3 regions of the Silvania sp. genome follow, and region 1 is predicted to be linked to each of the others. Evidence: predicted binding sites of a transcription regulator. Region 1 holds the regulator's gene; each other region holds the start of a gene.
The links. Region 1 encodes PurR, which represses purine synthesis genes. Its sites were predicted from a motif close to CANGCAAACGTTTGCNTG; they were not measured.
Positions count from the first base shown of each region.

Region 1 (10,109 bases):
TTGACGGCACCCAGGCGCACTCTGCCCTGTACGATACCGAACGCACATCCGAGCTGTTTTGCGAGATTGTTAATCGCTGGAAACGCCTCGGCGGCTGGCCGCTGCCGGAAGCGGAACCTGAAGCATAAAAAAAAGCGACCTTTTGGTCGCTTTTTTGTGTCCATGACGCGAGAAATTACTCTGCGTCTGGCTCTTCAGATTTGTATTTCGCTGCGGTCTCTTTGATCAGCTGCTGCAGTTCGCCGCGCTGATACATTTCGATCAGGATGTCGCACCCGCCGACCAGTTCGCCGTCAATCCACAGCTGTGGGAAGGTTGGCCAGTTAGCGTATTTTGGCAGCTCAGCGCGGATATCCGGATTCTGCAGAATATCAACGTAAGCAAAACGTTCGCCACAGGCGGACAGCGCCTGAACTGCTTGTGCGGAGAAACCGCAGCTTGGCAGCTTTGGAGAACCTTTCATGTACAGGAGAATCGGGTTTTCAGCGATTTGTTGCTGAATTTTTTCAATAGTAGTGCTCATGTCTTGCTTCCTTTAACTTCTGTTACGGCAATCGACTGTCATTGTAGCGTCTCAGACCGACAACGGAAAATAACATTTTCGTCACGTATCGTATTTTACCGCGCGTCGCATAAAGATGCATTAATAACGCATGTTAGATATGTACTGCCCTGATTTTTGCTCAGCGAATGACCAGGCCAGCGAAAGGATGTTTATTTTTTTTGCACTCGATTACAAAACGCAGTTTTAAGTGCAAAAAGTTTATTAACGTCGGGGCTTTTTATAGATTAGAATCGACAGGTTTTGTAAATCACCTGCCGGCATTATTCATGCCAGCAATTACCAGGGGACTGCCCAGTGGCGCGAATAAATAAATTCTCGATCACGCTCTGTGCTTTGCTTTTTTCGACTCTCTCTTTCACGCCGCTGGCTAACGCCTCAGAGCAGGCGCGGTCTTCGGCTACGCATAAAACGCATCTGGCGAAAGTAACCGAACCCAAGAAAAAAAGCGCGACCAGCAAAACCACTAAAAAAGAGAGCACCAGTAAAAAAAGCACCACCAAAAAGAGCACCGCAAAGAAAGCCCTCGCGAAAACACCGCAAACCGCCTCCAGCAAGAAAAACAAAAATTCCCCTCACAATGCCACCCGAGCCACGCAAACGGCTTCGCGCGTTGTGACAGAGAAGTGTACGACCCGCAAAGGACACAAAAAGCAGTGCGTTAAAACCAGCAAGACCACAACCATTGCCGCCGCGCATAAAGTCCGGGTGCAAAAAGCGCAAAGCACAGCGTTAAATAAATTAATGGGACAGATTGGCAAACCGTATCGCTGGGGCGGAAGCTCACCGCGTACCGGTTTTGACTGCAGCGGTCTGGTCTATTACGCCTATAAAGATCTGGTGAAATTCCGTATCCCGCGCACCGCCAACGAAATGTACCATCTGCGCGATGCGTCTCCGGTCACCCGGGGTGAACTGGAAAGCGGCGATCTGGTGTTCTTCCGCACCCAGGGTCGCGGGACGGCCGATCACGTCGGCGTGTACGTCGGCAACGGCAAGTTTATCCAATCCCCGCGCAGCGGCCAGGATATCCAGATCACCTCCCTGAGCGAAGATTACTGGCAGCGTCACTACGTTGGCGCACGCCGCGTGATGAAGGCCAACACCATTCGTTAATCCCCTGCCCTGCTGGCTCTTCAGCAGGGTAAGTTCTTCTTTTGTCTAACCTTTCATTTTGCTACTCTACCCGCACGTTCAATATGGTTATTGAATGGATCACTATAATAAGGAGAGAAGCAATGTCGTTTGAACTACCTGCATTACCGTATGCAAAAGACGCCCTGGTCCCGCACATTTCTGTGGAAACCCTGGAATACCATTACGGTAAGCATCACCAGACCTACGTCACCAACCTGAACAACCTGATCGCTGGCACCGCGTTTGAGGGCAAAACCCTCGAAGAGATCGTGCGCGGCTCCGAAGGGGGCGTGTTTAACAATGCCGCGCAGGTCTGGAACCACACCTTCTACTGGCACTGCCTGGCACCCAATGCCGGTGGCGAACCAACGGGTGAACTGGCTGCGGCCATCAGCGCTACGTTTGGCAGCTTCGCCGCCTTTAAAGCGGCGTTTACCGATGCAGCAGTGAAGAACTTTGGCGCGGGCTGGACCTGGCTGGTTAAAGAGGCGGATGGCACGCTGGCAATCGTCTCAACGTCCAATGCAGGAACGCCGCTGACCACGAACGCTACGCCGCTGATGACCGTCGACGTGTGGGAACATGCGTACTACATCGATTACCGCAATGCGCGCCCGAACTACCTTGAGCACTTCTGGGCGCTGGTGAACTGGGAATTTGTAGCGAAGAACTTCGCAGCATAAATGCAGTGCAGAAGGGCGAGCCCTTCTGCATTATTGTTACTCGGTGGCACCCACCGGCTGCGGCTGATTTCTGCCGGACGCGAGCACCAGAATTAGGCCCAGGGCGGCAATCATTGCCCCCATTACCGGCACAAAGCTGTACCCCATGCCGCTGGAGATCACCGCCCCGCCTGCCGCCGCGCCGAGCGCATTGCCCAGATTGAAAGCACCGATATTCACTGACGACGACAGCCCCGGCGCATCGCTGGCGACACGCATCACGCGCATCTGCAGCGGCGGCACCACCGCGAAAGTTGCCATCCCCCACACCACCATCGCAATTGCCGCGCCGATCTCATTGCGTGCCAGCCAGGGAATTGCCAGCATAATCACGATCAGCAGCAGTAAAAAGCCCTTCAGCGTGCCATTCACTGACTTATCCGCCAGCTTGCCGCCCAGGTAGTTACCCAGCGAGAACCCAACGCCGATCAGCACCAGCATGGCAGTGACAAAGGCCGGGGTCGCCTGGTTGATGTCGTGCAGCACCGGCGAAATATAGGTATAGAGGGTAAACATTGCCCCGGCGCCCAGCACCGTGGTCAGCAACGCAGACAGCACCTGCGGGCGCATCAGCACCGCCAACTCTTTGCGCACCTCCGGCTTTTCACCCGCCCCGCCTTTCGGCAACGAGAAGAACAGCGCGATCATCGCCACCACGCCAAGCCCCGCAGTCGCAAGGAACGACATCCGCCAGCCAATCACTTCGCCCATCCACGTCGCCGCCGGGACGCCGCCAATATTGGCAATCGTCAGCCCCATAAACATGGTAGCCACTGCGCTCGCCTGCTTATGTTTAGGCACCACGCTTGCAGCCACCACTGAGCCCAAGCCAAAGAAGGCCCCGTGGTTCAGGCTGGTGAGGATGCGGGACAGCATCAGGGTGGTGTAATCCGGCGCGAGGGCCGACAGCACGTTACCAACGGTAAAAATCGCCATCAGGAAGATCAGCGCATTACGACGGCCACGATGCGACAGGAGAAGCGTCATCAGCGGTGCCCCCACCATCACACCGATGGCATAGGCACTGATCAGCATTCCTGCGGCGGGAATAGAAACATCCACACCCCGGGCGATGACCGGTAACAATCCCATCGGGGAGAATTCAGTGGTGCCAATGCCAAATGCACCAATCGCCAGGGCCAGCAGGGGAAAATTGATTTTCATACTTCAACTCCAGACACCGTGTCGTCACGCGACACAGAACAATGAAGGCGAAAGCATGACATCAATCACAAAAAATGAGAAGTTTACATTTTGGCAAAAGATTATTGCAGGAGGCGTAACAATCAGCCAGGAGAAACGAGGGAGAGCAGGCTCCCCCGTATCGATCAGTGCAGCGCAGCAGTGAAAGCACTCGCCACGATCAAACTCAGGACAATAACGGTCGTAACCAGCGAAAACTTAAGATCGGTACTCATCAATTTTTCTCCTTTTAATCACCCCATGAAGAGTGAGCTTGCTCATTTTTACACAGTTCACAGCAAAAATCTTGCGGGTTTTAGGTGGATTACCGTTTTTGTTCTTCCCCTTTTGGTCAAGATCAGCCAAAATTCCACGCTAAATTTATTAGCGTACCGGCCATTGACCCCCTCCTGACGTCCTGTGTCGTTTTCCCGGCGTACCGCAATTCAAATTGCGCAATTAGGGCGAGTGAAGGCAAACGTTTACCTATTGGTTTTTCAGGAGCTTAGATATGGTCTGGAGTGACATCTGATGGCAACAATTAAAGACGTGGCGAAACGCGCAAACGTTTCCACTACAACCGTATCACATGTGATTAACAAAACGCGCTTTGTCGCGGAAGAGACGCGCAACAACGTCTGGGCGGCGATTAAAGAGCTGCACTATTCTCCAAGCGCCGTGGCCCGCAGCCTGAAAGTGAATCACACCAAGACAATCGGCTTACTGGCGACCAGCAGCGAAGCGCCCTATTTTGCTGAAATTATTGAAGCCGTAGAGAAGAATTGCTTCCAGAAAGGCTACACCCTGATTCTGGGCAACGCCTGGAACAGCCTCGAGAAACAGCGGGCCTATCTGTCGATGATGGCGCAAAAGCGCGTTGATGGCCTGCTGGTGATGTGTTCCGAATACCCGGAATCGCTGCTCAATATGCTGGAGGAGTATCGCAATATTCCGATGGTGGTGATGGACTGGGGCGAAGCCAAAGCCGACTTTACCGACTCGGTAATCGATAACGCCTTTGAAGGCGGGTATATGGCCGGTCGGTATCTGATCGAACGCGGCCACCGCGAAATTGGCGTGATTCCAGGGCCGCTGGAGCGCAACACCGGCGCCGGTCGACTGGCAGGCTTTATGAAAGCGATGGAAGAGACGCTGATCACTGTGCCGGAAAACTGGATTGTGCAGGGCGACTTTGAGCCGGAATCCGGCTACCGCGCGATGCAGCAGATCCTCTCCCAGAGCCCGCGTCCGACGGCGATATTCTGCGGCGGGGATATTATGGCGATGGGCGCGCTGTGCGCCGCCGACGAAATGGGCCTGCGCGTCCCGCAGGATATTTCGCTGATCGGCTATGATAACGTGCGCAACGCGCGCTTCTTTACGCCGGCGCTGACCACCATCCACCAGCCGAAAGATTCGCTGGGGGAGACGGCCTTCAATATGTTGCTGGATCGTATTGTCAGCAAGCGCGAAGAGTCACACTCCATTGAAGTGCATCCGCGTCTGATCGAACGCCGCTCGGTCGCGGATGGTCCTTTCCGCGACTACCGCCGTTAATCCTCCCCGGGAGCCAGCCCCTCTGGCTCCCGCAGCCATTCCTTATTCATCGTTTCGCTATCGCCGAGATACGCCAGCAGCCACGCCAGGGCCGGAGAGATATCGTTTTGCTGCCAGGTCAGGCAGCAGGCGGCATCCGGGAAGGGATTTTCCAGCGACAGCGCCACCCACTTGCCACTGTCAATCCACGGTCGGGCGACGTGCGCCGGTACCATCCCCACGCACAGTCCGGCAGAGAGACAGGACGCTGACGACTCCCAGTCCGGGGTCACGATCCGCCGCTGATTATCCAGCAGCCAGGTGATGCGCTTCGGCAACGAACGTGAGGTATCTTCCCGCACCAGCGATGGCCAGTTGCGCAAAGTATCATCGCTGAGCGGCCCTGCCATCGCGGCCAGCGGATGGTGGCTGGCCACCACGCAGTTCCAGCTCAGGGTGCCCATATCGCGAAACGCATAGCGCCCCCCTACCGGGATAGCCTGGGTCGCACCGATCGCCATCTCGACCCTGCCGTCCGCCAGCGCATCCCAGACGCCATTGAAGACCTCCTGGGACACCCGCAGCTCCACGTCAGAAAAGTGACGATAGAAATCAACGATCATCTGCCGGGTGCGCTCGGGGCGCACAATATTATCCACCGCAATCGACAGATGGCCTCGCCAGCCGTTGGCAATCTGCTGACACTGTTCTCGGGTGATCTGCATTTTTTTGATAACAGATCGCCCCTCCTTGAGAAACCACACCCCGGCGGGCGTCAGCTCCACATCCCGGTGACGCCGTTCAAACAGCGGCACCGCCAGCCACTCCTCCAGCTGACGCACCGTATAGCTGATGGCAGAAGGCACCCGGTGCAGCTCCTGCGCTGCACCGCTAAAACTGCCGTTGCGCGCGACGGCATCCACCACTTCTAGAGAATATTCTGACCACATTTTCTGCCTGCAAAATTTTTGAATGCAACAGCCAAATATTAGCGTTTCACAAGCCGGATTGCACTGCCTACACTCTGCGGCAATGACACCTGCACCTATAACGGAGAATAAACACAGTGATACCTGGGAAAGGATTTTTAGTCTGGCTTGCCGGGCTGAGCGTGCTCGGCTTCCTGGCAACTGACATGTACCTGCCCGCTTTTGCGGTCATGCAGGAAGATTTGCAAACCCCGGCGGCGGCCATCAGCGCCAGCCTGAGCCTGTTCCTGGCAGGCTTTGCCTTTGCGCAACTGCTGTGGGGACCGCTGTCCGATCGCTTCGGACGCAAACCGATTCTGCTGGCCGGGCTGGCCATTTTTGCCCTCGGCTGTCTGGGGATGCTGTGGGTCCGCGAAGCGACCTGGCTGCTGGTGCTGCGCTTTATTCAGGCGGTCGGGGTGTGCGCTGCGGCGGTCACCTGGCAGGCGCTGGTAACCGATTACTATCCGGCCTCGCGCGTTAACCGCATCTTCGCCACCATTATGCCGCTGGTCGGGCTTTCTCCGGCGCTGGCGCCGCTGCTCGGCAGCTGGATCCTCGCCCATTTTGACTGGCAGTCAATTTTTGCCGTGCTGTTCGTTATCGCCCTGGTGCTGATGATCCCGGCCTTTAGCCTGAAGCCTGCGACGGCGAAAGCGCCCGCAGAATCTCGCGTCACCTTTTTATCGCTGCTGCGCTCACGTGTTTATAGCGGTAACGTGCTGATCTACGCCGCCTGTTCGGCAAGCTTCTTCGCCTGGCTGACCGGCTCGCCGTTTATCCTCAGCGAAATGGGCTATAGCCCGGCCGCAATCGGCCTCAGCTACGTGCCGCAAACCATCGCCTTCCTGATTGGCGGTTACGGCTGTCGCGCCGCGCTGCAAAAATGGCAAGGACCTCAGATGCTGCCGTGGCTGCTGGGCCTGTATGCGCTCAGCGTCATCGCAACCTGGGCGGTTGGGTTTATCCCGGGCGTGGGTCTGGCTCCGCTGCTGGTGCCTTTCTGCCTGATGGCGGTGGCCAACGGCGCGATCTACCCAATTGTGGTGGCGCAGGCCCTGCGTCCCTTCCCGCAGGCCACCGGCAGCGCGGCGGCTCTGCAGAACACCCTGCAGCTGGGTCTGTGTTTCCTGGCGAGCCTGCTGGTCTCGTGGCTGATCGCCACCCCGCTGCTGACCACCACCAGCGTGATGCTGGTCACCGTGGTGCTGTCTGTGATGGGCTATCGGATGCAGTACGTTCGCGCCCGCCAGCAGCAGGACGATCTCAGCGCAGAATCCTCGCGTGCCTGATGACACCGACTCTGTCATTAGCGTGCTAACCTTCTGGTGTTGAATCACGCTTTTTTCAGGCCTATACTTATTTGTGCGTTCTAATAAATACGATAAGTATTAGGCATTAACGGGAGCAGGAACGCTCCCGTTTCTCCATGGATGGCCTTTCGGCAAGGGTAATCTCCCTTCCTCTGTTCTACGTCGGATATTAGCCTCGCGGGTCATCCCCGTGAGATTTCTCACAGCCCTTATCCCGGGGGTTATGATCACAGCAAGTGATGGAGAAGCTATGAGTTCATCGTGTATAGACGAAGTCAGTTTTCGCAACGACAGCTGGTTCAGGATAGTGAATGAAATGCTGACCCGGGCGGGCATTACCGTCAACGGTCCGGCAGCGTCCGATCTGCAGGTCAAACATCCCGACTTTTTTAAACGCATTATGCAGGAAGGTTCCCTCGGCCTTGGCGAGAGCTATATGGACGGCTGGTGGGAGTGCGAACGGCTGGATATTTTTTTCAATAAGGTCCTGCGGGCCGGACTGGAAAATCAGCTTCCCAGCCACCTGAAAGACACCCTGCGTATTGCCACCGCCCGCCTGTTCAACCTGCAAAATAAAAAACGCGCCTGGATTGTTGGCAAGGAGCATTACGATCTTGGCAACGATCTGTTCAGCCGCATGCTTGACCCAACGATGCAATACTCCTGCGGCTACTGGAAACAGGCCGAAAGCCTGGAACAGGCGCAGCAGGATAAACTGCGGCTGATCGGCGAGAAACTGCAGCTCCAGCCCGGCATGCGGGTGCTGGATATTGGCTGCGGCTGGGGTGGGCTGGCGCATTTTTTAGCCAGGCACTATGGCGTCAGCGTGGTGGGTGTGACAATTTCGGCGGAACAGCAAAAAATGGCCCAGTCTCGCTGTCGCGACCTGGATGTCACCATTTTACTGCAGGACTATCGCGATCTTGACGATCAGTTCGACCGGATTGTCTCCGTGGGAATGTTTGAGCACGTGGGGCCAAAAAACTACCCGACCTACTTTAACGTCGTCGATCGCAACCTCAAGCCGGACGGTCTTTTTCTGCTGCACACTATTGGTTCGCAAAAAACCGACCATCGTGTCGATCCATGGATCGACAAATACATCTTTCCGAATGGCTGTTTACCCTCCGTTCGCCAGATAGCGAACGCCAGTGAAGCGCATTTTGTGATGGAAGACTGGCATAACTTTGGCGCGGATTACGACACCACCCTGATGGCGTGGCATTCGCGTTTCCTCGCCAGTTGGCCGGAGATCGCAGACAACTATTCTGAACGATTCAAACGGATGTTCAGCTATTACCTGAATGCGTGTGCCGGTGCGTTTCGTGCGCGGGATATTCATCTGTGGCAGGTGGTTTTCAGCCGCGGGGTGGAGAACGGTTTGCGGGTGGCGCGCTAAAAAAACACCCCGGGAAACCGGGGTGTTTTTTATTATTCGATATCGAGCGCTTGTTGGATGGCGGCCTCTTTTGCCGCCAGCACGCGCTCAACGGTATCCACTACCGCCTGGGTCTGGGGATCGATCTCAATATTGACCCGATGCCCCAGTTTTTTCGCCCCCAGCGTCGTGCGCTGCAGCGTCTCAGGGATCAGGTGCACGCAGAAGCGGGTTGGCGTCACTTCACCCACGGTCAGGCTGATGCCGTCCACGCCGATAAAGCCTTTATACAGGATGTACTTCAGTAATAACGGATCCTGAACCTTAAACCAGATTTGGCGGTTATTTTCCGAGGTCAGGATTTTGGAAATTTCAGCGGTGGTCATAATATGACCGGACATTAAATGCCCGCCAATTTCATCGCTGAACTTTGCCGCGCGCTCAACGTTAACGTCGTCACCCACCACCAGCTCACCAAGGTTAGTGATACGCAGCGTCTCTTTCATTAAATCAAAGCTAATCAGGTTGCCGTTAATTTCGGTAACCGTCAGGCAACAACCGTTATGTGCAACCGAAGCACCCGTTTCCAGGCCATCGAGCATATACTCCGGCAGGGCCACAATATGGGTGCGGAAGTTCGGTTTTTCATCAATGGACACCAGTTTCGCGGTGCCCTGCACAATACCAGTAAACATGCTTACCACTCCTGTTTGTTCCTTCGGTGCTGACACCGTTTAATCGCACCACAATAACAGTTGAAAATAGAGGTTGCCAGCACACTACCTTTTCTGGCGATTTTTTCACTAGATAATTAACCATTCCCCGCTACAATAGCTGGAATTCCCCGCATCTTCTTCTTGCTGCTTTTCGCAGCGGCTTTTTATTCTCTCAAATAACAACAAGATCAAAGGTGTTCACGTGCAGAAGTACATCAGTGAAGCGCGTCAGTTATTAGCTCTGGCAATCCCGGTGATCCTCGCGCAAATCGCCCAAACCTCAATGGGATTCGTTGATACCGTCATGGCCGGGGGTTACAGCGCCACCGACATGGCCGCCGTCGCTATCGGCACCTCTATCTGGCTGCCGGCTATTTTATTTGGTCACGGTCTGCTGCTGGCCTTAACCCCGGTGGTTGCCCAGCTTAACGGCTCCGGACGCCGGGAGCGCATTGCCCACCAGATCCGTCAGGGCTTCTGGCTGGCCGGTTTTGTTTCAGTGTTAATCATGATTGTGCTGTGGAACGCGGGCTATATTATTCACGCCATGCGCAATATTGACCCCATGCTTGCGGATAAAGCCGTCGGCTATTTA
Region 1 covers NZ_JBOGBT010000046.1:37,778-47,886, forward strand. The annotation lists gene rnt (ribonuclease T) at 1-128, shown strand, start outside; gene grxD (monothiol glutaredoxin 4) at 176-523, opposite strand; gene ACRDD5_RS10195 (C40 family peptidase) at 860-1,678, shown strand; gene sodB (superoxide dismutase [Fe]) at 1,801-2,382, shown strand; gene ACRDD5_RS10205 (MFS transporter) at 2,419-3,585, opposite strand; gene ACRDD5_RS10210 (cytochrome bd-I oxidase subunit CydH) at 3,750-3,839, opposite strand; gene purR (HTH-type transcriptional repressor PurR) at 4,135-5,160, shown strand; gene punR (DNA-binding transcriptional activator PunR) at 5,157-6,089, opposite strand; gene punC (purine nucleoside transporter PunC) at 6,206-7,399, shown strand; gene cfa (cyclopropane fatty acyl phospholipid synthase) at 7,671-8,819, shown strand; gene ACRDD5_RS10235 (riboflavin synthase subunit alpha) at 8,852-9,493, opposite strand; gene mdtK (MdtK family multidrug efflux MATE transporter) at 9,717-10,109, shown strand, end outside.

Region 2 (10,109 bases), on a different contig from region 1:
GATTATTGAAGCGGCGGAAGCCTTTGGCGCCAGCCCGATGCGCATTATCTGCACCGTGCTGTTGCCGGAGGCGAGCGCCGGGCTGTTGCGCGGCCTGACCATCACCCTGGTAAGTCTGATCGGCTATTCGGCGATGGCCGGGATTGTCGGTGGCGGTGGAGTAGGGGATCTGGCGATCCGCTACGGCTACTACCGCTACGAAACCCAGGTGATGGTAGTGACGGTGATCGCCCTCATTGTGCTGGTGCAAATCGTGCAGGTGCTCGGCGACTGGCTGGCGAAACGCGCCGATAAGCGCGATCGCCGTTAGATTTTCAGGCCGCCAGCCAGGCGGCCACGTCGTTAAATGCGCCCCGATAGACAATGCTGTCCGCTTTCTTCTCCAGCTGATAACGGTACATCGGGTCGTAATAGTCATTGAGCAGTGGCGCAAGCCAGGCGTAGTGCGCCTCGGTACCGCCTGTGCGCCGCTGCTCGATGAGCGCGCTGTCCAGCAGGGCGGTGAATTGTGCAAAACGCTGCAGCCCCAGGCGACGGCGGATGGCGAACAGGCCGTGGTGCAGGTACTCACCGTACTCACGCCAGCCCGCCTCTTCGCCACGCGCGCTGCGAAACGCCTGCCACATCTGTTCGAAATACTCCTCGCGCAGCCTTTCCAGCCGTACCTCAAACGGATCTTCAACCACCACCATCGGCGACTGCGCCATGCGCTCGCGCAGGCACGCCGGCAGGTGGTTAGAGCCAATCATCCGGCCTTCGTCTTCCAGAACCCAGCGGCTGGCGTTCTTCTTTAACAGGTCGGCCGCAAGATGATTTTCAAAGCTCGCCTGCGACAGCTGCGGCGTCAGCGTGCGGCCAAACGACGAGCCGCGATGGTGCGCCAGCCCTTCCAGATCAACGCCCTCAGGATGGGCTTTCACCAGCAGGGTTTTGCCGCTGCCGGTACAGCCGCCAATCAGCACGGCGGGCTTTTGCGCCTGCTCGACAGTGGCCTGCATCGCCGCCTGACGCAGCGCTTTATAGCCGCCACGGATCAGCGGGTAATCGACGCCAGTCTCTTTTAGCCACGCCTGCACGATATGCGACCGTTGCCCACCCCGGGCGCAGCTAATGTAGCCCTGGGGGTGCATCAGGCAGGCCACTTTCCACGCCTCCAGCCGTTGGGCGCGGGTGTCGCCATTGACCAGCCGATGGCCGAGCGCCAGCGCAGCGTCTGATCCTTGGCGTTTATAGCAGGTGCCCACGGCGGCGCGTTCGTCGTCATTCATTAACGGCAGGTTGATGGCCGCAGGCATCGCGCCCTGAGCAAATTCCACAGGGGCGCGCACGTCGATTAGCGGCGTGTCGGCGGTAAGTATGGCGCGGTAGTCCGTCCCATCGTTCATAAGGATCCCTCATAACAGCGATGGGCTGGATTTTACGCCGGGGAAGGGGAAGGTCAACTCCCCGGCGCTGAGGCTTAACGGAGCGTCGACTGCGCCCAGGCAATCCCGCTGGCGTATTCCGCTGGCAGCAGGGGAACGAGGGCCCCGATGGCGGCGCTCAGGCGCGCAACGTCGGTGTCGTTCAGGTTCAGGTGTCCGACCTTGCGACCCGAACGCACCTCTTTGTCGTACCAGTGCAGATGCACCAGCGGCTGCGACAGCCAGGCGTCATTCAGATCGGTGCCGATCAGGTTGATCATCACCGACGGGCTGTTGACCACCGGCTGCGGCAGCGGCAGGCCAGTAATGGCACGCAGATGCAGCTCAAACTGGCTAATGGACGCGCCGTTTTGCGTCCAGTGGCCGCTGTTGTGCACGCGCGGTGCCAGCTCGTTGATCAGCAGGCCTTCCGGGGTGACAAAGCACTCCATCGCCATCACGCCGACATAGCCCAGCTCCTGCATAATGGCCGACAACATGCTTTCGGCCTGCGCCTGCTGCCGGGCATCCGCCTGCGGGAAGACCACGCTGGTGCGCAGAATGCCGTCCTGATGCAGGTTGTGGGTCAGGGGATAAAACACCGTGCTGCCGTCGTGAGCGCGGGCGCCCACCAGCGACACTTCGCCGCTGAAGTTAATGCCCTGCTCAACGATGCACTCGCCGTAGCATTCGTCCGGCAGCTGGTCGGTTTCACCGGCACGCAGACGCCACTGTCCGCGCCCGTCGTAGCCACCAACGCGACGTTTGACGATCGCCAGTTCACCCAGATGCTCAAACACGCTTGCCCACTGGTTTTTTTCGGCCAGGAATTGCCACGGGGCGGTGGCAAGCTTCAGATCGTCGAACAGCTGCTTTTGCGTCAGACGGTCGGCAATAATTGGGAACACGTCACGGTTAACGAAGGCGTTATGACGTGCCAGCTCGCGGGTCAGGGCGGTCTCTGGCCAGCGCTCAATCTCGGCGGTGATCACGCTTTGCTGGAACGGGACGGATTCGGGTTCATCGTCCAGCCCGACCGGCCAGACGGTAATGCCCAGCGGCTCACCGGCCTGACGCAGCATGCGGCCTAACTGACCGTTACCGAGGACGCAAACCTGCTTCATGCCGCACCTCGCGGGTCCGGGTTCTCCAGTACCTCGTCGGTCTGGGCCGCGCGGAACGCGACCAGGCGCTGATGCAATTCTTGATCGTGAGTCGCCAGAATCTGGGCGGCCAGCAGGGCGGCGTTTGCGGCTCCCGCTTTACCAATCGCCAGCGTACCCACCGGAATACCGCGCGGCATCTGCACAATAGAGTAAAGGCTGTCGACGCCGCTCAGGGCCGCGCTTTGCACCGGTACGCCGAGCACCGGCACCAGCGTTTTGGCCGCAATCATGCCTGGCAGATGCGCGGCACCGCCGGCGCCGGCAATAATCACCTGATAGCCGTTCTCTTCTGCGCCTTCGGCGAAGCTGAACAGTTTATCGGGGGTGCGGTGTGCGGAGACCACTTCAACGTGGTGTGGTACATGCAGGATTTCGAAGATTTCGGTGGCAAACTGCATGGTAGCCCAGTCGCTTTTGGACCCCATCACGATGGCGACACGCGCCGGATTATTGCTGGAAGACATGCGGCTAAAAACTCCTGTGAGGCACAATTCTCGGCTTTTGAGGTGACAGAGAATAGCACGATACACAGGCAAGGAAAACGGTTGCGCGGCTAAAACTTCTGCCAAAGTCGGGCTGAAGCGGCAACGAAAAAGACCGCCTTTCGGCGGTCTTTCACAGGATGCTTGACTCTTTTTACAGGAGATTGCCCGCGGTCAGGTTCTCTTTGTCGAAGGCATGGTTCACATCGATATGATTCTGATGCAGTGCCGTGTCGATATTCGAGCCCGCCTCCTGCGGGGAGACGTGATGCGCTGCAGCCATTGCGCCAGATGACAGTGAGGCGGCCAGCAGCAGGGCGCTGACGATGCTGATATTTTTCATTCTCTTTTCCTTCTTCATCGTATTGTCGCTGTCGCGGGTCTTGTCTCTGGCGGCACGGCAATGGGGCAAATTATTTAGTCAGTTCAGCGGTCATGTGCACGCGGTTAGCGAACTGAGCGCTGGTGATTTTGTACGCTGCGCCTTCTCTGGCGGCCTGAGCGGCAATTTTGGCTTCTGCACGGTCAAGGGTGGAGGCGGTGGCGCTGACGCTCTGAGCAAAAGAACCGAAAGAGATCAGAGACAGAGCGGCAACTGCAACGAAAGTTTTGATGGATTTCATGGTCGTATTCCTTAAGCGATTTTGTTTGGGGTAGGGCGTTGTGCCCTGATGTGAGTCATCATAGGCCGACCGAAGTGTGATTAAAATCAAAACAATTTGCGGATTTAATTCAAAATAATTGAATGAATTTCAGGCGAGGATTTCAGAACGGGAAAGCGATCAGTTCCACGCCTTCGGGCGTGACCTTAATCATCGAGCCTTCGGTGTGCCAGGCGCCTAACACCACGCGGTGAGCGGGCTCGCCGTTGACGGTCAGGTCGTGCACGTCCGGACGATGGGTATGGCCGTGGATCAGCCACTGTACCTGATGTTTTTTCATCACGCTGACGACGGCCTGCGGATTGACGTCCATGATGGTCATCGATTTGCTGCTGTTGGCGGCTTTGCTGCCGGCGCGCATCTTCGCCGCAATTCGGCTGCGGATAAACAGCGGCAGGGCGAGAAACAGGGTCTGAATCCAGGGGGTGTGCACTTTGGCGCGAAACGCCAGATAGCCGGTATCGTCGGTGCAGAGCGTGTCGCCATGCATGATCAACACTCTGCGACCGTACAGGTCGAGGACGGTCTCTTCAGCCAGCAGGGTCATGCCGCAATCGCGGGCGTAGCGCTTGCCGAGCAGAAAATCGCGATTACCGTGGATAAAGAAGCAGGGGACGCCGGAGTCGACCAGGGTTTTAAGCGCACTCGCTATCTCGCGGTGCAGCGGGTTCGGGTCGTCGTCGCCAATCCAGGCCTCGAACAGATCCCCCAGGATGTAAAGCGCATCGGCGTGCCGGGCTTCACCCTGTAAAAAACGCAGAAAACCGGCGGTGATCGCCGGTTCTTCTGTTTGCAGATGCAGATCTGCAATAAAGAGTGTCGCCACCAATTATTCGCTGACGGTCACGCTTGTGATCACAACGTCTTCTTTAGGAACGTCCTGATGCATACCGCTGCGGCCAGTGGACACGCCTTTGATCTTCTCGACCACGTCCATACCGTCAGTCACTTCTGCAAATACGCAGTAGCCCCAACCCTGCAGGTTTTCACCGGAGAAGTTCAGGAAGTCGTTATCAGCCACGTTGATGAAGAACTGGGCCGTTGCTGAGTGTGGTGCCTGAGTACGGGCCATTGCCAGCGTACCGCGGGTGTTTTTCAGACCGTTGTTAGCTTCGTTTTTGATAGCCTCTTTGGTCTCTTTCTGGTTCATACCAGGTTCAAAACCGCCGCCCTGGATCATAAAGCCGTTAATGACGCGGTGGAAGATAGTGTTGTCGTAGAAACCTTCGCGGCAGTAGTCCAGGAAGTTTTTAACTGTTTCAGGCGCTTTATCATCAAAAGTGCTGATGACGATATCGCCATGATTAGTGTGGAAAGTAACCATTTTTGCATCCTGTTCCGTTATAGTGGTGCTTCGACCCCGTGGGGGGCCACAATAAGCGCTTGTTATAGCATAACCGCCCGGCGCGATCACCTTGCATTACGTGCTGATTCCGGTTTGAATTACGGGTATACGCTTCATCCTTTAAGTTGCCTCACCGTTGGCTGCGTTCAGAAACCCCGGTCACATAGTTATCTATGCTCCCGGGGATTTCTTCTCTTGCCGCCTTGATGCAACTCAAATGATTTTGCGTGTAGAATACGCCGTTTTCGCCCACACACGTCTCACATGGAATCTTCGATGTTAAAAATCTTCAACACACTGACGCGCCAAAAAGAGGAATTCAAACCTATTCATGCCGGGGAAGTCGGCATGTACGTGTGTGGTATTACCGTTTACGATCTCTGTCATATCGGCCATGGGCGTACATTTGTCTCGTTTGATGTGGTCTCCCGCTATTTGCGTTTCCTCGGGTACAACCTTAAGTATGTACGCAATATCACCGATATCGACGACAAAATTATCAAGCGCGCGAATGAAAACGGCGAAAACTTCGTCGATTTAGTCGACCGCATGATCGCCGAAATGCACAGCGATTTTGACGCGCTGAACATTCTGCGCCCGGACCTGGAGCCGCGTGCGACGCACCACATCCCGGAAATCATTGAAATCACCGAGCAGCTGATCGCCAAAGGCCACGCCTACGTGGCAGACAACGGCGATGTGATGTTCGACGTACCGACCGATCCGCATTACGGTCAGCTCTCCCGTCAGGATCTGGATCAGCTGCAGGCGGGTGCCCGCGTGGATGTGGTGGACGTAAAGCGCAACCCGATGGACTTCGTGCTGTGGAAGATGTCGAAAGCCGGTGAACCGAGCTGGCCGTCGCCATGGGGCGAAGGGCGTCCGGGCTGGCACATCGAATGTTCGGCCATGAACTGCAAACAGCTGGGTAACCACTTCGATATCCACGGCGGCGGTTCAGATCTGATGTTCCCGCACCATGAAAACGAAATCGCCCAGTCCACCTGTGCGCACGACGGCGAATACGTGAACGTCTGGATGCACTCCGGGATGGTGATGATTGACCGCGAAAAGATGTCGAAATCGCTGGGCAACTTCTTTACCGTGCGCGATGTGCTGAAATACTACGACGCTGAAACCATCCGCTACTTCCTGATGTCCGGCCACTATCGTAGCCAGCTGAACTACAGCGAAGAGAACCTCAAGCAGGCACGTTCTGCCCTGGAGCGCCTGTACACTGCCCTGCGCGGCACGGATAAATCCGTACCGGCTGCGGGGGGGGAGGCGTTTGAAGCCCGCTTTATCGAGGCGATGAACGACGATTTCAACACCCCGGAAGCGTATTCCGCGCTGTTCGATATGGCGCGTGAAGTGAACCGTCTGAAGGGTGAAGATATGGCGGCTGCTAACGCGCTGGCTTCGCACATGCGTAAACTGTCCGGCGTGCTGGGCCTGCTGGAGCAGGAGCCGGAAACCTTCCTGCAGAGCGGTGCGCAGGCGGACGACGGTGAAGTGGCAGAGATTGAAGCATTGATTAAAGCGCGTCTGGATGCGCGTCAGGCGAAAGACTGGGCCGCAGCCGATGCCGCGCGTAATCGTCTCACCGAGATGGGCATTATCCTGGAAGACGGCCCGCAGGGCACCACCTGGCGCCGTAAGTAATTCTGGTGCGCTCTGCTGCCCTCTCCCCCGTGGTAGAGGGCGCAAACACTAAAAACGGCAACTTGCGTTGCCGTTTTGCTTTTACCGCCGTTTCCACCACAACATCCCCATTACGATAACCCCCGGCAGCCATACCCACAGCAGTTCTGAGATAATCACCTGATGCCCGTAAGGCGTCATGTAGCGCGACAGGGCAAACGGGGCAACCTTGATCACCTGCCACGGCGCAAAGAAGCGTTCATCCGACCATGGCCATAGCCAGCCTACCCCTTTCCCGCCCGTCGTCACCGAATCCAGCAGGCTGTGCGACAGCAGCGAAACCGTTAAGAACAGCCAGCAGCGTATCAGCCCGGTCCTGAACCATCGTCGGCCCGCCAGTACGCACAATACCGGCACCACAAAGGCGAACAGCAGTGAGTGGGTAAAACCGCGATGACCAAAAATATTGCCGTAGGCGATGCCAAACTTAAAGGCCAGGACGTCGGCATCCGGCAGCATGGCAAGGACGATCCCGGCAAACAGCAGGCGCGGAGGAATAACGCGGGTGCCCAGGCCTAAGCCCAGGCAAAGCGGAACAGCGGCGTGGGTGATAATGGTAGGCATAGCAGTTATCCATGGCAAATCATGGAAATATAGCAGAGCCTGATCGGGCTCTGCGTCGGGCACAAATCTGAATTATGCCGATTCCCGGGCGATCAGCTGCCCGGACAAGGTAATGCGCTGGGTTTGCAGTTCGGGCTCTTTCAGCTTGCGGATCATCAGCCCGGCTGCCTGCCGCCCGGTCTCTTCACTGGCAGACGAGACGTAGGTAAACGACGGCGAGGTGAGGTTAACGTGAAGCATATCCTCAAACCCCACCAGCGCCACTTGTTGGGTCAGAAACACGTCTTTGCCGACGGTGCGTCCCACGTGATGGATCCCGGAGATCGACCCGATCATCGCATCCGGCGAGTGGCAGAGCAGGGCGGTGATGGTGTTGTTCTTCTCCAGCAGCTGACGGGCAGCGAAGCTCACCGCCTGGGTATCGTCGCTACAGGCGGGGGCGGACTCCTCGCGAAACACCAGCCCGTTTTGCGTCATCGCGCTGCGAAACCCCAGCAGACGCTGCTCGCGAATTAAGTCGCCTTCTCTGCCGCCGATATAGGCAATATTGCGATGGCCGCGCTCAATCAGATAGCGGGTGGCAAGATGCGCCGCCTGGCGGTTATCGCGCATCACCAGATTGCAGGTTTCATCCAGCAGCGATTGCGACACGGCAACCAGCGGCAGGGCACACTGGCGGATCATCGCGGGCAGGGCGGCAGTGCGGGTATCAGAGGCCAGATAGATCACTCCGGCGACGCCCTGCTGCTTAAAGGAGAGCAGGCAGCGCTCCAGGTGATCATGGTCGTTCAGCGGCTGGCCGAGAAAGACCATAAAACCTTGCTTCTCCAGCTCCTGGACGATGCTGGCCATCACTTTGATGGAAAAGCTGTCGCTGAAATCACGCAGGATCAGGCCGATAAGATTGGAGGTGTTGGACCGGAGATTGGCTGCGGCAACGTTATGCACGTAGCCCAGCGCGGTGATGGCGGCGTGAACCTTTTCGATTGTCGCCTCAGAGATTTTTCCCTTCTGACGCAGTACCAGCGAGACGGTCGAAACCGATACCCCTGACTCTCTGGCGACATCTATGATGCTGACCTTCTTCACATCTTCTCCCTGAATGCCTGATAAGACAACGTCCCCCGTAAGAGTACAGGAGACGCGTCAATCAGGCTGAATTATTTACCGATCATCGTCGACATGGTCTGGGCGATAAACTGCGCCCTTGCGCCAAAGATAACCTGGATGCCGGAGTCGCCCACGAATACCACCCCGCGTGCCCCCAGCCCGTTCAGGCCATCTTTATCGACCATATTGCTCTTCGCCACTTCCAGACGCAGTCGGGTAATGCAGGAGCCGACAGAGTCGATATTCTGCGCCCCACCCAGCAGACCGATAATTTCGGTAGCGATTTCGGTATCCGTTTTGTCATTCGCATTGGCGGTGACGTCGGTGCGGCCCGGTGTTTTCACGTCGAAGCGACGGATCACAAAGCGGAAGGTGAAGTAGTAAATCAGCGCCATTGGAATACCGATGATCACCGCATTCAGGAAGTTGGTCTGGTAGCCGTTGAACGACGGCAGGATGCCAAACGACAGGTAGTCGATAAAGCCCGCCGAGAAGGATTTGGCGATGTGCGCATCCAGCAGATACATGGTCATGTACGCCAGGCCCGCCATAATGGCGTTGAAGACGTAGAGGACCGGTGCCACGAAGATAAAGGTGAACTCAACCGGCTCGGTGATGCCGGTCAGGAAACAGGTCAGCGCGGCGGAGAACAGAATACCGGCGGCGATCTTTTTGTTTTTGGTGTGCGCTTCGTGGTACATCGCCAGACAGGCCGCAGGCAGCGCGAACAGCATCAGCGGGAACTCACCCTGCATGAACTTACCGGCATTCTGGTACGTATCGCTGCTGAAGGATTTCACCCCTTCTTCCAGCATTTTGAACCAGATGGTCTGGTCGCCGTGGATCACCTGACCGGCCTGAGTGGTGTAATCCCCAAACGAGTACCAGAACGACGGATACCAGATATGGTGCAGACCCAGCGGGATCAGCGCGCGTTCGACCAGGCCAAAGATAAAGGTTGAGGCCGCCTGGTTATCGCCGTTGACGATCACCGACAGGGCATCGATACCGGCCTGGATGTGCTGCCAGACGTACGGCAGCAGCAGACCCATCACAAATGACAGGAATGCAGTGGCAATCGCCACAAAGCGCTTGCCGGAGAAGAAGCCGAGGAATTCCGGCAGCTGCATGGTGTGGAAGCGGTTATAGCACCATGCGGCGAGAATACCGCACAGCAGGCCGCCAAAGACGCCCATCTGCAGCGTCGGAATGCCGACCACCATCGCGTATTTCCCGCCCTGGGAGGCCATTTCCGGGGTGATGCCGAGCACCGTCCCGATGGTGATGTTGGTGATAAACACCGATACCGCCGCAGAGAGTGCCGCAATGCCCGATTCCGATGCCAGACCTACGGCAGAACCGATGGCGAAGAGCATTGGCAGGTTGTCAAAGATAACCCCGCCCGCATTCATCATCAGCGGTAAATGGAACTTGTCACCGAAGGCCAACAGCAGGCCTGCGGCAGGAAGCAGTGAGATCGGCAGCATCAAGGCGCGACCAATCATCGATAATTTCGACAGCGATTTAACAAATCCTGATATCAGACTCATGCTGATTTCCCCCGAGTGCGCTCTGTGAGCGCTGTTATAGTGAGTAGAACGTTTTAGTAGAACGTTCTACTTATCGTGAGGAAAGTGCAGAAATCGCGCAACTTAATTTTCACATTTCAACAAACG
Region 2 covers NZ_JBOGBT010000084.1:22,411-32,519, forward strand. The annotation lists gene ACRDD5_RS15575 (methionine ABC transporter permease) at 1-310, shown strand, start outside; gene mnmH (tRNA 2-selenouridine(34) synthase MnmH) at 315-1,385, opposite strand; gene purK (5-(carboxyamino)imidazole ribonucleotide synthase) at 1,460-2,527, opposite strand; gene purE (5-(carboxyamino)imidazole ribonucleotide mutase) at 2,524-3,033, opposite strand; gene ACRDD5_RS15595 (hypothetical protein) at 3,206-3,394, opposite strand; gene ACRDD5_RS15600 (YdgH/BhsA/McbA-like domain containing protein) at 3,465-3,674, opposite strand; gene lpxH (UDP-2,3-diacylglucosamine diphosphatase) at 3,817-4,539, opposite strand; gene ppiB (peptidylprolyl isomerase B) at 4,543-5,037, opposite strand; gene cysS (cysteine--tRNA ligase) at 5,335-6,720, shown strand; gene ACRDD5_RS15620 (metal-dependent hydrolase) at 6,802-7,323, opposite strand; gene malI (Mal regulon transcriptional regulator MalI) at 7,396-8,412, opposite strand; gene ACRDD5_RS15630 (PTS transporter subunit EIIC) at 8,484-9,983, opposite strand.
Region 2: a site for PurR is predicted at 3,104-3,121, ahead of purE (5-(carboxyamino)imidazole ribonucleotide mutase). Genes of this name have one in related genera too.

Region 3 (10,109 bases), on a different contig from region 1:
GCCAGGACTTTTTGAGTATAGTCATGCGACTGGGTAAAGAATGATGCGTCGGCAACTTGAGCCTGCAAACTTTCGAGGTTAGCTTCGAGCTCTTCGAGACGCTGCGGCAGACTTTCCAGTTCGCGCTGTAGGTTATAGCTTAGTTTGCTACTGATACGTTTGACAGTTTCTGCTTTCGTAACAGCCACTTCTGCTTCTGCTCTGGCTTTTGACTGTTTTGTAGCCAGATACTGAGCCTGCTGTCCACGCGCATCGTGATAGCCGCCAACGTACTGACTAATGCGACCCTCCCCTTCGAAGATCCAGCATTCGGTCACGGTATTGTCGACAAACTGACGGTCGTGGCTCACCAGCATCACGGTTCCCTGATAACTATCAATCAGTTCCTCAAGAAGTTCCAGCGTTTCAACATCAAGATCGTTTGTCGGTTCATCAAGAATCAACAGGTTGCTCGGTTTCAGGAACAAACGCGCCAGCAACAGACGGTTACGTTCCCCACCGGAGAGGGCACGAACCGGGGTCATCGCGCGTTTTGGATGGAACAGGAAGTCCTGCAGATAGCCCAGTACATGGCGCGGCTTACCGTTCACCAGCACTTCCTGTTTACCTTCGGCAAGGTTATCCATCACCGTTCTGTCCGGATCGAGCTCGGCGCGGTGCTGGTCGAAGTAGGCCACTTCGAGTTTGGTACCACAATGGACGCGGCCGCTGTCGGCCTGCAGCTGGCTCAGCATCAGCTTCAGCAGCGTGGTTTTGCCACAGCCGTTCGGGCCGATGAGCGCAATTTTGTCGCCGCGCTGAACCTGAGCAGAAAAATCTTTCACCAGTACTTTGCCATCAACCTGGTAATCAACGTTCTCCATCTCGAAGACAATCTTGCCGGAGCGAGAGGCTTCTTCCACCTGCATTTTCGCGGTGCCCATCACTTCACGACGCTCGCTGCGCTCATTACGCATTGCTTTCAACGCACGCACGCGGCCTTCGTTACGGGTACGGCGCGCTTTGATGCCCTGACGGATCCACACTTCTTCCTGCGCCAGCTTGCGGTCAAACTCGGCATTTTGCAGCTCTTCCACGCGCAGATTTTCTTCTTTCTCAAGCAGATAAGTGTCGTAATCGCCCGGATAGGTCACCAGCTTGCCGCGGTCGAGATCGACGATACGGGTTGCCATATTGCGAATGAATGAACGGTCATGCGAAATAAATATCAGCGTGCCGTTAAAGGTTTTCAGGAACCCTTCCAGCCAGTCGATCGCTTCAATGTCCAGGTGGTTAGTCGGTTCGTCAAGAAGCAGTACTTTTGGACCACTGACCAGCGCACGCCCCAGCGCAGCTTTACGCAGCCAGCCGCCAGAGAGTGATGCCAGTTCGGTGTCCGCTTCCAGACCTAACTGCTCCAGAACTTCCGTGATGCGACTTTCAAGCTGCCAGAGACCATGATGATCGAGCAGGTCCTGAAGACGCGCCATTTCATTGAGGTTTTTTTCGCTCGGGTCGGTCATCACCAGATGGGAAATCTCGTGATAGCCCTTCAGGTATTCGGCCTGCTCAGAGATCCCTTCGGCAACAAAATCATACACGCTGCCCGCGACGTTACGCGGCGGATCCTGCTGCAGACGAGAAACGATCAGGTCTTGCTCGTAAACAATACGTCCGTCATCCAGACCCTGTTCGCGATTAAGGATCTTCATCAGCGTGGATTTGCCCGCGCCGTTACGACCCACCAGACAAACACGTTCGTTATCTTCGATGTGGAGTTCAGTATTATCGAGCAGCGGGGCGTCACTGAACGACAACCACGCACCATGCATACTAATTAATGACATTTACTTTTCCTTTCAGGCGGCGGTGATGAGCCAGCAGTTGTGGATCTGACGGTTACGGGCAAAGTCCTGGGATAACGTTTTTTGACTGATTTCTTGTGCTTTCAGCCCCAGTTCTGCCAGTCCCTCATGATCCATGCGGAAGCCGCGCTTGTTGTTCGAGAACATGATCGTGCCGCCTTTACGCAGCATACGTTTAAGATCTTTCATCAGCGCCAGGTGGTCACGCTGGACGTCAAATGACTCTTCCATGCGCTTAGAGTTGGAGAAGGTCGGCGGATCGATAAAGATCAGGTCGAACTGCTCGTCAGACTCACGCAACCAGCCCAGCACGTCTGCCTGCAGCAGGCGATGCGCCTTCCCGGTCAGCCCGTTAAGGCGCAGGTTACGCTCTGCCCACTCCAGATAGGTACGGGACATATCCACGGTAGTGGTGGTACGTGCCCCGCCCAGACCCGCGTGAACGCTGGCGCTGCCGGTATAAGCAAAGAGGTTGAGGAAGTCTTTGCCTTTGCTCATCTGCCCCAGCATGCGGCGGGCGATGCGGTGATCAAGGAACAGGCCGGTGTCGAGATAGTCCGTCAGGTTAACCCACAGGCGTGCGTTGTATTCGCCCACTTCGATAAACTCGCCCTTGCTGTTCATTTTCTCGTACTGATTTTTGCCCTTCTGACGCTCACGGGTTTTCAGGATCAGCTTGTTCGGGGCAATATTCAGCACGCCAATGGTGGCAGCGATGATGTCGAGCATACGCTGACGCGCTTTTTGCGGATCGACGGTTTTTGGCGGGGCATATTCCTGCACCACCACCCACTCGCCGTAGCGGTCGACCGCCACGTTGTACTCCGGCAGGTCGGCGTCATAGATGCGATAGCATTCAAGCTTCTCCTGCTTCGCCCACTTTTCGTATTTCTTCAGATTTTTGCGCAGACGGTTGGCATAGTCTTCCGCCACGCTGGAAGGCTTGCTGTCGGCCTCTTTCTCGGTCAGATGGTAGTTCTTCTGCACGCAGTCCAGTGGGCCGTTCTTGGCTTTGAACTGGCGTTCGGCGCGCAGCTGCAGGCAGCTCAGCAGCTCAGGCGAGCCGCTGAATAGTGACAGGTTCCAGCCGCCAAAGTAATCTTTCATGGTGCGACCCAGCAGGCTGTGCAGGGCAATCAGCGCTGGTTCACTGTCCAGACGTTCGCCGTAAGGCGGGTTGCTGATCACCGTGCCATACGGGCCTTTTGGCAGCGGATTGGTGAGCTGTGCCACGTCTTTCACGTCGAAGGTCACCAAATCGCCAATGCCGGCGCGACGGGCGTTGCTGCGCGCGCGTTCAATCACGCGGGCATCGCTATCGGAGCCGTAGAAGTGGGCTTCATAGGCTGCCAGCCCCTGACGCGCACGCGTCTGTGCTTCTGCCTTTACGTCCTGCCAGACAGCTTCGTCGTGCAGTGCCCAGCCCTTAAAGCCCCACTGGCCACGATGCAGGCCCGGGGCGCGGTCGGTCGCTAACATCGCCGCTTCGATCAGCAGCGTACCGGAACCGCACATCGGATCCAGCAACGGCGTACCCGGCTGCCAGCCGGAGCGCATTACAATGGCGGCGGCCAGGTTCTCTTTGATTGGCGCGATACCCGCGCGATCGCGGTAACCACGCTGGTGCAAGCCTTCGCCGCACAGATCCAACGCAATGCTGGCCGTCTCTTTGTTCAGACGCACGTTGATACGCAGATCCGGGTTTTCACGATCGACGTTCGGGCGTTCCAGGTTCTTACGGGTAAAGCTGTCGACGATGGCGTCTTTCACCTTCAGCGCGCCGTACTGGCTGTTGCGGATCTCATCGTTCAGGCCACTGAAGTGCACCGCAAAGGTGGCACCTGGCGCAAAAATCTCTGTCCAGTTGATTGTCTGCACGCCCAGGTAAAGATCGAGATCGCTATATACCTTGCACTCTCTCATCGGCAACATGATGCGTGAGGCCAGGCGACTCCACATCAGGCTCTGGTAAATAAGCCGTGTGTCGCCCTGAAAATGGACCCCACCCTGAACCACCTGGCACTCTTGCGCGCCCAGGTTTTCCAGTTCAGTTTTTAACAGCTCTTCCAGCCCACGGGCCGTACTGGCAAACAGAGAATTCATATCGTCACTTATTACTCTAAGAAAATTGCTGCGCATTATAGCCAATCTGGGCTCTATGTCATAAAGTTGAAGGCTTATTTTCATTCGAGGGACTGTGCCGTGGCGACGTTATCCAGGCTTTTCATTCATCCGGTCAAATCAATGCGTGGAATTGGGCTTTCGCATGCCCTTGCTGACGCCAGCGGTTTTGCCTTTGATCGCATTTTTATGGTGACGGAACCTGACGGTACATTCATCACCGCACGCCAGTTTCCTCAGATGGTGCGTTTTATCCCGGTACCGGTTCACGATGGACTGCATCTCACGGCGCCGGACGGTTCCAGTATTATCGTCCGCTTCAGCGATTTTGCGCCAGCAGATGCGCCCACCGAAGTGTGGGGGAATCATTTCACCGCCCGCATTGCGCCCGATGAGATCAACCGCTGGCTCAGCGAATTTTTCTCGCGCCCGGTACAGTTACGCTGGGTCGGGCCTGAACTGACGCGCCGCGTAGAAAAATTTGCCGCAGTGCCGCTGTCGTTTGCCGACGGTTTCCCGTTCCTGCTCACCAGCGAAGCCTCGCTGCGCGATCTACAAAACCGCTGCACGGCCAGCGTGCAAATGGAGCAGTTCCGGCCGAATCTGGTGGTCGCAGGCAGTGCGGCCTGGGAAGAGGACACCTGGAAGGTAATCCGTATCGGCAGTGTGATCTTTGACGTGGTAAAGCCCTGCAGCCGCTGCATCTTTACCACCGTCAGCCCGGAGAAAGGTCAGAAACACCCTTCAGGGGAGCCGCTGAAAACCCTGCAGTCGTTCCGTACCGCGCAGGATAACGGCGATGTCGATTTCGGCCAGAACCTGATCCCCCGCTCCAGCGGTGTGATCCGCGTTGGCGACGAGGTAGAGATTCTCGCGACTGCACCGGGTCGACTCTACGGCGCCGGTGCCGAAGAAGAAGCAACAGAGGTGGAAGCGCAGCCAGAAACGGCGGTGACTCTCCAGTGGCAGGGGCAAACGCTTCGCGGGAACAATCAACAGGTGTTACTGGAACAGCTAGAACAGGCAGGCATTCGCATCCCCTACTCGTGTCGGGCAGGCATTTGCGGATGTTGTCGCATTACGCTGGTCGAAGGGGAAGTTACGGCATTGAAGAAATCGGCAATTGGCGGCGACGGCACCATTCTGTGCTGCAGCTGCATCCCGAAAACCTCGTTACAACTGGAAGCCTAAACTGCCTGCTCAAGGCTGAAACTGCTGCTTAATAGCTGGGGTTTCAGTCTGTCATTCATCACTTTAATCGGGTCACCCAGCTGCATTGTACGCCCGGCGATGGTCACGCCCGGCTGTGCCAACAAGCAGAGCGCGGCGTTATCACCCGGCTCCACTACCAGCAAATTCACCTGCTCGGCGTTCTCGCTCAGACTGACGCAAGCCGCATCGCCGGTAACCGGTGACCAGCTCATACCGTGGGCAAGAAAGTGCCAGCTTTTTGGCATTTGGGGCTTGAGGAAGCGGATCGCCACCAGCGCATTGAGCACCAGCTCGGCACGCTGCTCTTTCGACAACTCAAGATCGCGGCACTTCTCTTCAAAGGAGAAATAAAGGGCTGCATCGTCAACACAAAAACCGGTATTGGTAAAGGCATCCGGAGTGAGCATCCGACGCGCAAAACGAGAACGAAATAACATGCCATTGGCTAAATCGAGCATCATACGATCGTGCTCGTCACAGAAATACCAGCGCCAGTTATCGTCAGGTTTAATTCGCATCTGCCTCTCCCATCCTCGCAACATCCTGTTGTAAGAAAGTCCTCATTACCGCTTCGCTTATTCGACTTCAATAATAAAAGACTACTATGCCTAAATTAGCAACAGTCCCGGAATATAAAACAACCAGAGCCGGAAATAAAGCCCTGGTTGCTATTAGCGATAAAGATCAGAGATGGTTAACGATTTCTTTGATCAGCGGTGGGCCTTTAAAGATAAAGCCAGAATAGATCTGCACCAACGAGGCACCCGCCGCCATTTTCTCCCGTGCGGCGATAACCGAGTCAATGCCACCTACGCCAATAATCGGTAGGTGACCATTTAATTCAGCCGACAGACGACGAATAATTTCGGTACTTTTTAATTGTACTGGTCGACCGCTCAAGCCCCCCATTTCGTCACAATGTTTCATCCCCTGAACCAGAGAACGATCGAGAGTGGTATTGGTCGCAATAACCCCATCAATATTATGACGCACTAAACTGTCGGCCACCTGGGCCAACTCTTCTTCAGTGAGATCGGGAGCAATTTTAACGGCCACCGGCACATATTTATGGTGCTTCGCCTGGAGTTCATTTTGCTTATTTTTGATGGCGACTAATAAATCGTCGAGCGCTTCACCGTATTGCAGCGAGCGTAAACCCGGAGTATTTGGCGATGAAATATTAACTGCGATGTACCCGGCATAAGCATAGACTTTTTCCATACAAATCAGATAGTCATCTTTGCCCTGCTCGACTGGGGTGTCTTTGTTTTTGCCGATATTAATACCCAAAATGCCATCGAAATGCGCTTTCTTCACATTCTCGACCAGATGATCGACGCCGAGGTTATTAAAGCCCATGCGGTTGATCAGCCCTTCGGCCTCTACCAGTCGGAACAGGCGCGGCTTGTCGTTACCCGACTGTGGACGCGGTGTCACGGTGCCGATTTCGATGGAGCCAAAGCCCATCGCGCCAAGCGCATCAATGCACTCGCCGTTTTTATCCAGACCGGCTGCCAGACCCAGTGGGTTTTTAAAGGTTAATCCCATGCAGGTTACCGGTTTGTCCATCACCTTCTGGCGCACCAGCGCTTCGAGTGGGGTTCCCGTAATACGGCGTAATTGCTGGAATGTAAATTCATGAGCGCGCTCAGGATCGAGCTGGAAAAGGGCTTTACGAACGAAGGGGTAGTACATGAACTCTCCTGGATTCCCGGTGTGCAAACCGGGGGCGAATTATCAGCGATCGCAGCCGGAAAGGGAATTGACCTGAGGCAAAAAAAACGTCTCTCAACGCAATCGTTTCCTTTTTTCCCCCGCGTTATTCGTTTTTTAGCATTTGTCTTGCAGATAAATCATTTAGCGGAATAAGCCGCCAGTGACACACTGCCTGTAAATGTTATCAATGTTAGATAAAAGCAAACAATTCGTTATAAGGAGCAGCTATGCGCATCATCACTCTGGCCGGAAGTCCGCGATTTCCCTCACGCTCCAGCGCCTTGCTGGAATATGCCCGTGAACAACTCACGTCGCTGGATGTGGAGGTGTGCCACTGGAATCTGCACAACTTTGAGCCGGAAGATTTACTCTACGCCCGCTTCGAGAGCCCGGCGCTTAAAGCGCTTAATGAGCAACTTAAAGACGCTGACGGGCTGATTGTGGCGACCCCGGTCTATAAAGCTTCGTTTTCCGGCGCGCTGAAAACCCTGCTCGACCTGCTGCCGGAGCGCGCGCTGGAGGGCAAAGTGGTGCTGCCGCTGGCGACAGGCGGCACCGTGGCCCATTTACTGGCGGTGGATTATGCCCTGAAGCCGGTTCTGAGCGCACTCAAAGCGCAGGAGATCCTGCACGGCGTGTTTGCCGATGACTCACAGGTGCTCGACTATCAGCACAAGCCACACTTTACCCCTAACCTGCAAACCCGTCTCGACAGCGCGCTGGAGACCTTCTGGCAGGCGCTGCACCGCCGCGACGTGCAGGTTCCCGCCTTTGGTCATCTGAAAGGAGTCGCCCATGTTTAAATCCCTTGCCCGTTTGAGCCTGGCGGGCCTGGTGGCCCTCTCTGGCCTGGCGCACGCCGCAGAGCCCACGCCCGAGAGTCTGCGCATTGGCTATCAGAAAGGCAGCGTCAGCATGGTGCTGGCCAAAAGCCATCAGCTGCTGGAAAAACGCTACCCGGACACCAAATTCTCTTGGATTGAGTTTCCGGCAGGCCCGCAGATGCTGGAGGCACTGAACGTCGGCAGTATTGATCTGGGCAGCACCGGCGATATCCCGCCCATCTTCGCCCAGGCCGCTGGCGCAGATCTGCTGTACGTAGGCGCTGAACCGCCCAAGCCTAAAGCCGAAGTGATTCTGGTGCCCGAAGATAGCCCGATCAAAACCGTAGCCGATCTGAAAGGCCGTAAAATTGCCTTCCAGAAAGGCTCCAGCGCGCACAATCTGATTCTGCGTGCACTCCAGCAGGCGGGCCTGACCTTCAAAGATATTCAACCGGTTTACCTCTCCCCGGCCGATGCCCGCGCGGCCTTCCAGCAACATAACGTGGACGCCTGGGCCATCTGGGACCCCTACTACTCCGCGGCCCTGCTGCAGGGCGGCGTAAAAGTACTAAAAGACGGTGAAGATCTGAAAAAGACCGGTTCCTTCTATCTGGCTGCACGTCCTTACGCAGAAAAGAACGGTGAATTTGTGCAGGGGGTGCTGAACCTCTTTACCGAGGCCGACGCCCTCACCCAGAGCCAGCGTCCGGCCAGTATCACCCTGCTGGCGAAAACCCTCGGTCTGCCGGAGCCGGTCATCGCCAGCTATCTCGACCACCGCCCACCGGGCGTTATTAAACCGGTTGATGCCCATACCGCGGCCCTGCAACAGGAGACCGCTGATCTGTTCTACGCCAATCGCCTGGTGCCGAAAAAAATCGATATCCGCGACCGTATCTGGCACCCCACTGCGCCACAAGGAGATAAGTCATGAGTCTGAATCTGTTCTGGTTTTTACCGACCCACGGTGATGGACATTATCTTGGCACCGAAACGGGTGCCCGCCCGGTCGACCATGCTTATCTGCAGCAGATTGCCCAGGCAGCAGACCGGATTGGCTTTACCGGGGTGCTGATCCCTACCGGCCGCTCCTGCGAAGACGCCTGGCTGGTGGCGGCGTCGTTGATCCCGGTGACCCAGCGTCTGAAGTTCCTGGTAGCCCTGCGCCCGAGCGTCACCTCCCCGACGGTGGCCGCGCGTCAGGCCGCCACCCTCGACCGCCTGTCGAACGGACGCGCCCTGTTTAACCTGGTGACCGGCAGCGATCCCCAGGAGCTGGCAGGTGACGGCGTCTTTTTGGATCACACCGAGCGCTACGAAGCTTCTGCTGAATTTACCCACGTGTGGCGTCGTCTGCTGGAAGGGGAGAACGTCACCTTCGAGGGCAAACATGTTCACGTTCGCGACGCGAAGCTGTTCTTCCCGCCGATCCAGCAGCCGCGTCCCCCGCTCTACTTTGGCGGATCGTCGGATGTTGCGCAGGATCTGGCTGCTGAACAGGTCGATCTGTATCTCACCTGGGGCGAACCGCCTGAGCTTGTGAAAGAGAAAATCGAGCAGGTACGCGCCAAAGCGGCGGCAAATGGTCGTAAAGTCCGATTTGGGATCCGCCTGCACGTGATTGTGCGCGAAACCAACGCAGAGGCGTGGCAGGCCGCTGACCGCCTGATTTCCCATCTGGACGATGCAACCATTGCGAAAGCGCAGGCCGCCTTTGCCAGAACCGATTCCGTCGGCCAGCAGCGGATGGCGTCACTCCATAACGGTAAACGCGAGAACCTGGAGATCAGCCCGAACCTGTGGGCTGGCGTCGGCCTGGTGCGCGGTGGCGCGGGCACCGCCTTAGTGGGTGATGGCCCCACTGTAGCGGCGCGTATTAACGAATATGCAGAGCTCGGGATCGACAGCTTTATTCTTTCCGGTTATCCGCATCTCGAAGAGGCGTACAAGGTCGGCGAACTTCTGTTCCCTCATCTTGACGTGGCGATCCCAGAGATCCCTCAGCCGCAGCCGCTCCAGCTTCAGGGCGAGGCAGTGGCTAACGATTTTATCCCGCGCAAAGTCGCGCAGAGCTAAGGAGGACGCATGGCTAAACCTGCCCAAAAATGGCTACTGCGCATCGCGCCCTGGCTACTCCCTGCGGGTATCGTCGTTATCTGGCAGCTGGCATCGTCGGTGGGTTGGTTATCGAGCCGCATTCTACCTTCCCCGGAAGGCGTAGTGGAGGCATTCTGGACGCTGAGTTCCAGCGGTGAGCTGTGGCAGCATCTGGCGATCAGCTCCTGGCGCGCGGCCATCGGATTCTCTATCGGTGGGTCGATCGGTCTGACGCTGGGGTTAATCAGCGGCCTGTCGCGCTGGGGCGAACGGCTGCTGGATACCTCGATTCAGA
Region 3 covers NZ_JBOGBT010000103.1:37,606-47,714, forward strand. The annotation lists gene ACRDD5_RS20220 (ABC transporter ATP-binding protein) at 1-1,826, opposite strand, end outside; gene rlmKL (bifunctional 23S rRNA (guanine(2069)-N(7))-methyltransferase RlmK/23S rRNA (guanine(2445)-N(2))-methyltransferase RlmL) at 1,839-3,947, opposite strand; gene ACRDD5_RS20230 (YcbX family protein) at 4,047-5,156, shown strand; gene zapC (cell division protein ZapC) at 5,153-5,695, opposite strand; gene pyrD (quinone-dependent dihydroorotate dehydrogenase) at 5,862-6,872, opposite strand; gene ssuE (NADPH-dependent FMN reductase) at 7,121-7,696, shown strand; gene ACRDD5_RS20250 (sulfonate ABC transporter substrate-binding protein) at 7,689-8,651, shown strand; gene ssuD (FMNH2-dependent alkanesulfonate monooxygenase) at 8,648-9,793, shown strand; gene ssuC (aliphatic sulfonate ABC transporter permease SsuC) at 9,803-10,109, shown strand, end outside.
Region 3: a site for PurR is predicted at 6,968-6,985, ahead of pyrD (quinone-dependent dihydroorotate dehydrogenase). Genes of this name have one in related genera too.